3 regions of the Streptomyces sp. NPDC053069 genome follow, and region 2 is predicted to be linked to each of the others. Evidence: riboswitches for the same ligand, from Rfam matches in the RefSeq annotation. Region 2 holds a riboswitch; each other region holds the start of a gene.
What was found. Region 2 has a riboswitch for thiamine pyrophosphate ahead of thiO (glycine oxidase ThiO). Riboswitches for the same ligand answer to the same signal wherever they lie in the genome.

Region 1 (2,193 bases), on a different contig from region 2:
AGTTGCGCAGCACCCACTCACGCGTCGTGTGGATGTTGCGGCCGGTGGAGAGGTCCATGACCGTGTCGGCGCCCCAGCGGGTCGCCCAGGTCATCTTCTCCACCTCCTCCTCGATGGAGGAGGTCACCGCGGAGTTGCCGATGTTGGCGTTGACCTTCACCAGGAACCGCTTGCCGATGATCATCGGCTCGATCTCCGGGTGGTTGACGTTGGCCGGCAGTACCGCCCGGCCTGCCGCGAGCTCCTCGCGGACCACCTCGGGAGAAACGTTCTCCCGGATGGCCACGTACTCCATCTCCGGGGTGATCTCGCCCCGACGGGCGTACGCGAGCTGCGTCACGGCCTCTCCGCTGCGGCCCCGGCGCGGCTGACGCGGCCGTCCGGGGAAGACCGCGTCCAGATTGCGCAGCCCGCCACGCGGCGACGTGTGCTTGATGCCGTCGTCCTCGGGACGGACGGGACGGCCCGCGTACTCCTCGGTGTCGCCGCGGGCGATGATCCAGTTCTCCCGCAACGGCGGCAGGCCCCTGCGGACATCGGTATCAACGAGTGGATCGGTGTACGGGCCCGACGTGTCGTACAGCGTGACCGACTGCCCGTTGGTGAGGTGCACCTGGCGGACCGGCACGCGCAGGTCGGGGCGCGAGCCCTCGACGTACGCCTTGTGCCAGCCGATGGACTTCCCGGCCTCCTGGGACTTCTCGTCCTGAACGGAGGCAGGCGTGCGTGCGTCCTTGTTGGTCATGAGACCTACTCCCTACGCCGGCATTACCCGGTAACAGGTTCGGCGGTCGACGCAGCGGTTTCCGTCTGCCGACGTTTCCTGCGGAACATCGCCTGTTCCACGTGAAACATCGCGTGTACGGAGGTCAGCGCCCTCTCAGCCCGGTGCTCCGAGCTCCCGCGTGTGCAAAGGTGCCTCCACGCTAGCGTCATATGTGGCGCGGTGAACAGTGGGCCCCCCGCCGTTCTTGCAATGATCGGGCGGTGACCAGGATGGAGCAGTACCCCTATCAGCCGCACGAGCCGCACCATCGAGAGGGCTCGGGGCAGGCAGCCGGCTTCGGCGGGAGCGGCGGCGACCAGGGTCCCGAGCGGGGATCCGGTGGGGACGACGGCCGCGGTCACGGCCGCGGGCACAGTCACGCGCACGGCCACAGCCACAGCCACAGCCACGGTCCCGCGGCCCCGGTCTCCCAGCACCTGCGCAAGGTCATCGCCGCGATCCTGGTCCCGTTCACCGCGGCGGTCGTCGTCGGGCTGCTGGTGCTCTGGCCCGGGGGAGCCCCGGCCCACAAGCGCACCGGCGTCGGCTTCGACCGGGAGACACAGCAGGCCACGGTCACCAGGGTCGTCGAGGTGAGCTGCCGGTCGGTGAACGCCTCCGGTGACACCCCGACCGGCGACACCTCCACCGCCGAGGGCGCCTCGGCGCAACAGGAAGCGAAGGGACGCTGCAAGAAGGCGACCGTCCGGGTCGACACCGGCAAGGACAAGGGCCGTACGTTCACCGAGATCGTGCAGCCGGACCAGACCCGGCAGTTGCACCAGGGCGAGAAGGTCGTGGTCGCCTACGAGCCTTCGGCACCGAAGGACCTGCAGTACTCGGTGGCGGATGTGAACCGCAAGTTCCCCATGACACTGCTCGCGGGGATCTTCGCGCTCGCCGTGGTGGTGGTCGGCAGGCTCCGCGGCGTCATGGCGCTCATCGCACTGGCGGTGAGCTTCCTGGTGCTGACCCTGTTCATCCTGCCCGCGATCCTCCAGGGTTCGAACCCGCTGCTCGTGGCAGTGGTCGGATCGAGCGCCATCATGCTGATCGCCCTGTACATGTGCCACGGCCTGTCGGCGCGGACGTCGGTGGCGGTGCTCGGCACGCTGATCTCCCTGTCGCTGATCGGTGCACTCGGGTCCCTCTTCATCGGCTGGGCCGCCCTGACCGGCAACACGGACGACAACACCGGCCTGATCCATGGCCTGTATCCGTCGATCGACATGAGCGGCCTGCTGCTGGCCGGCGTCATCATCGGCTCGCTCGGTGTCCTGGACGACGTGACCGTGACCCAGACGTCAGCCGTCTGGGAGCTGCACGAGGCCAATCCGTCAATGGGCTGGCGCGGGCTGTACCGGGCCGGCATCCGTATCGGCCGCGACCACATCGCCTCCGTGGTCAACACCCTTGTCCTCGCCTAT
Region 2 (2,193 bases):
GTGGACGAGCAGCCGTTCGCCGTAGCGGGCGGAGGGGAAGGAGGCGCAGTCGCCGACGGCGTACACGTCCTGCACGGAGGTGCGCAGCCGGTCGTCGGCGAGGACGTCCCCGTGCGGGCCCAGTTCGATGCCGGAACCGGCCAGCCAGATGGTGGCGGGGCGGGCGCCGATGCCGACGACGACGGCGCCCGCGGGCAGCCGGGTGCCGTCGGCGAGCACGACCGCGCCGGGCTCGACGCGCTCCACGCGCGCGAGCGTGCGCAGTTCGGCGCCGGCGTCGGCGTACCAGGCGGCCATCGGGGCGGCGACCTCGGCGGGCAGGGCGCCGGCGAGCGGGCGGTCGGCTGCCTCCACGACGGTCACCGCGCAGCCGGCCTCGCGGGCGGCCGTGGCGAACTCGGCGCCGATCCAGCCGGCGCCGACGACCACGATCTCGTGCTGCCGGGCGAGCACCGGCCGCAGCCGTTCGGCATCGTCCAGGGTGCGCAGCAGGTGCACGCCGGGGACGCCCTCGGTGCCGGGCAGGCTGATCGGTTCGGCACCGGTGGCGAGGACCAGGACGTCGTACGGCACCGGGCCCTGCTCGGTGTCCAGCTCGTGTGCGGCGGGGCGCACGCCCAGTACCTCGCAGCCGAGCCGCAGCTCGACGCCGAGCGACTCGAAGTCCACGTCGAAGGCGGAGTCCTCGGCCTTGCCGAGCAGTACGGCCTTGGACAGCGGCGGCCGGTCGTACGGCTGGTGGGGTTCGGCGCCGATGAGGGTGACGGTGCCCTTGAAGCCCTGTTCGCGCAGGGCGACCGCGGTCTGCACCCCGGCCATGCCGGCGCCGACGACGACCACGCGCCGCCCTTGTGACGTGCCCTCTTGTGCTGTCTGCTGGCTCACCTGATCACCATAGACAGTGACGCAGCGTCAGTCAGCGGGCGTGCTCGGTGACCTGTTCCACAACACTCGTGCCGGAGCCCGCCCGCGACTCCCACTCCCAGGTCTCCTCCAGGCGTACCCGCCCGTCCGGCAGCTCGACGACCGTGGACACACAGTGCCCCGAGGCGGTCGTGCCGTCGGTCCTCAGCTGGACATAGCGGAAGTCCAGCCGGTCGCCCTCCCGGGTGCCGACCAGATGGCCGCGTACCACGTCGCCCCCCGCGTACTCGGCCCAGATCTCGCCAGCCTTCTCGTGGTAGGCGAACCGGGTGCGGGAGCCCACCTGACCTGGGGCTTGGTCCGCCACGGGGGCGAGGATCAGTCCGTCGAGCGACCGGGGCACGGGCAGGGGCTCCCTTACGGGTGACGAGCGGGGCGGGCTAGGGTGGCCACCGTACAAGCACTCGCGGGAGCCCGGACGCACCGGGCTGAGAGGGAGGCTGGCGGCCTCCGACCGTACGAACCTGATCCGGGTCATGCCGGCGAAGGGAGGGGCTGGACGCCCATGTCGTCACGTACATCCGACACGTCCGACGTCCTCGTCATCGGGGGCGGCATCATCGGCCTGGTCACGGCCTGGCGCGCGGCGCAGCGCGGGCTCGCCACGGCCGTGGCGGACCCCGAGCCCGGCGGCGGGGCCGCGCGGGTCGCGGCGGGGATGCTGGCCGCGGTCACCGAACTGCACTACGGCGAGGAGACGTTGCTCGCCCTGAATCTGGAATCGGCCCGCCGCTACCCGGACTTCGCGGCCGAGCTGACCGAGCTGACCGGCCACGACCTCGGCTACCGCCGCTGCGGCACCCTCCAGGTCGCGCTCGACGCCGACGACCGCGCACATCTGCGGGAACTGCACGCCCTGCAGCGGCGCTGCGGCCTGGAGTCCGAGTGGCTGTCCGGGCGGGACTGCCGGCGTCTGGAGCCGATGCTGGCGCCCGGGGTGCGCGGCGGCCTGCGGGTCGACGGCGACCACCAGATCGACCCGCGCCGGCTCGCGGCGGCCCTGGTGACCGCGTGCGAGCGGGCCGGGGTGGTGTTCCACCGGGCGTGGGCGGAACGGCTGGACGTCGTACGGGACCGGGCCGCCGGGGTCACGCTCGCGGACGGCACCGGGCTGCGCGCCGGCCAGGTCGTCCTCGCGGCCGGGAGCATGAGCGGACGGCTCGCGGGCGTGCCCGAGGCGCTGCTGCCGCCGGTGCGGCCGGTGAAGGGCCAGGTGCTGCGGCTGACGGTGCCGCGCCGGTACGCGCCGTTCCTCAGCCGCACCGTACG
Region 3 (2,193 bases), on a different contig from region 2:
GGGACGGCGAGGTGCCGGGCGGCCCGGCCCGGCTGTCCAACATCGTCTTCATGGGCATGGGCGAGCCGCTCGCCAACTACAAGCGGGTCGTGGGTGCCATCCGGGCGCTGACCGATCCCGCCCCGGACGGGCTGGGGCTGTCGCAGCGCGGGATCACCGTGTCCACCGTCGGGCTCGTGCCGGCCATCCACCGGTTCGCCGACGAGGGCTTCAAGTGCCGGCTCGCGATCTCCCTGCACGCCCCCGACGACGAGCTGCGTGACACCCTCGTCCCCGTGAACACGCGGTGGAAGGTGCGCGAGGTGCTGGACGCCGGGTTCGAGTACGTGGAGAAGAGCGGGCGCCGGCTGTCCATCGAGTACGCCCTCATCCGGGACATCAACGACCAGGCGTGGCGCGGTGACCGGCTCGGGCGGCTGCTCAAGGGCAAGCCCGTGCACGTCAATCTCATTCCGCTGAACCCGACGCCGGGGTCGAAGTGGACCGCCTCCCGGCCGGAGGACGAGAAGGCCTTCGTCGAGGCCATCGCCGCTCATGGTGTGCCGGTGACGATCCGGGACACCCGGGGCCAGGAGATCGACGGAGCCTGTGGTCAGCTGGCGGCCACCGAGCGGTAATCTGGCCGGGTCCACACATCTTCATATTCCGACAGGGGAGCGCCACAGCGCTGAGAGTGCGGCGGACAGGGCCGCAGACCCTCTGAACCTCGCCCAGGTCATTCTGGGTAGGGAGTTCGGTCATCACTCAAGCTGTTGCGCCCTGCCCGGGTCTTCCTCGCGAAGCCCGGGCAGGGCCGCGTCTCTTCCTGGCCAACCCCAGGAGGACATCCAGTGCAGAACAAGACCTTCGTGGCCGTGGCGGTCGGGCTCGGCCTGATCAGCCTGTCCGCGTGCGGTTCCGGCGAGGGCACGTCGTCCGCGGACTCCACGTCCGTGACCCTCGTCAGCCACGACTCGTGGGCCGTGTCCAAGAACGTGCTCCAGGACTTCGAGAAGAAGACCGGGTACAAGGTCCACGTGCTCAAGGACGGCGACGCCGGGCAGGCCGTCAACAAGGCCGTCCTGACCAAGGACAACCCGCAGGGCGACGTCTTCTTCGGCGTCGACAACACGCTGCTGTCCCGGGCCCTGGACAACGGCCTCTTCCAGCCGTACACCGCCAAGGGCCTCGACAAGGTCGGCGCCGCCTACCAACTCGACCAGGCCAAGCACCGGGTCACGCCCGTCGACTACGGCGACATCTGCGTCAACTACGACAAGAAGTACTTCGCAGACCACCACCTCACCCCGCCGCAGTCCTTCGCCGACCTGACGAAGCCGGCGTACAAGGACCTCCTCGTCACCGAGAACGCCGCCACCTCCTCGCCCGGCCTCGGCTTCCTGCTCGGCAGCGCCGCCCGGTTCGGGGACAACGGCTGGCCGGACTACTGGAAGAAGCTGAAGGCCAACGGCGTCAAGGTCGTCGACGGCTGGGAGCAGGCCTACTACCAGGAGTTCTCGGGATCGTCCGAGGGCAAGAAGGCCGGCGGCGACCGGCCGCTGGTGGTGACGTACGCCTCCTCCCCGCCCGCCGAGGTGATCTACGCCAAGAAGCGGCCCAGCACCGCCCCGACCGGCGTGGCGTACGGCACCTGCTTCCGGCAGATCGAGTTCGCCGGACTGCTCGGCAACGCCAAGAACCCCAAGGGCGCCAAGGCGTTCATCGACTTCCTGGTCTCCAAGGAGTTCCAGGAGGACATGCCGCTGAACATGTACGTCTACCCGGTGGTGCAGGGGGCGAAGGTCCCCGCCGAGTTCACCGAGTACGGCAAGGCCGCCCAGCATCCCGAGACCATGGCCCCCGGCAAGATCGCCGCCAACCGTGACCAGTGGGTCAAGTCGTGGACCTCGCTCGTACTGAAGTAGCCCCTCGGAAGGACCGCGCGGGGAGCGCGGCGCGGCTCGGGCTCATGGCCCTGCCCGTCGCGTTCTTCGCGCTGTTCTTCGCCTGGCCCGTGGCCGCGATCGTCGCGCGCGGGCTGAAGGTGGACGGCGCCTGGCAGTTCGGGCGGCTCACGGACGTGGTCATGCGGCCGGACATCCGGCACGTGCTGTGGTTCACCACCTGGCAGGCGCTGGCCTCCACCGCGCTCACACTGCTGCTCGCGCTGCCCGCCGCCCATGTCTTCGCCCGTTTCGACTTCCCGGGCAAGCA

Region 1: it holds a riboswitch for thiamine pyrophosphate, as region 2 does, so the genes downstream of both, thiC (phosphomethylpyrimidine synthase ThiC) here and thiO (glycine oxidase ThiO) in region 2, are expected to answer to the same signal.
Region 3: it holds a riboswitch for thiamine pyrophosphate, as region 2 does, so the genes downstream of both, ACIGXP_RS22580 (thiamine ABC transporter substrate binding subunit) here and thiO (glycine oxidase ThiO) in region 2, are expected to answer to the same signal.

The regions. Positions count from the first base shown of each region.
Region 1 covers NZ_JBITZN010000004.1:389,570-391,762, reverse strand. Annotated here, with positions in the region: gene thiC (phosphomethylpyrimidine synthase ThiC) at 1-745, opposite strand, end outside; TPP riboswitch at 738-915, opposite strand; gene ACIGXP_RS11645 (YibE/F family protein) at 997-2,193, shown strand, end outside.
Region 2 covers NZ_JBITZN010000008.1:46,805-48,997, reverse strand. Annotated here, with positions in the region: gene ACIGXP_RS19810 (NAD(P)/FAD-dependent oxidoreductase) at 1-885, opposite strand, end outside; gene ACIGXP_RS19805 (hypothetical protein) at 917-1,267, opposite strand; TPP riboswitch at 1,321-1,432, shown strand; gene thiO (glycine oxidase ThiO) at 1,430-2,193, shown strand, end outside.
Region 3 covers NZ_JBITZN010000009.1:188,873-191,065, forward strand. Annotated here, with positions in the region: gene rlmN (23S rRNA (adenine(2503)-C(2))-methyltransferase RlmN) at 1-617, shown strand, start outside; TPP riboswitch at 641-749, shown strand; gene ACIGXP_RS22580 (thiamine ABC transporter substrate binding subunit) at 831-1,904, shown strand; gene ACIGXP_RS22585 (ABC transporter permease) at 1,949-2,193, shown strand, end outside.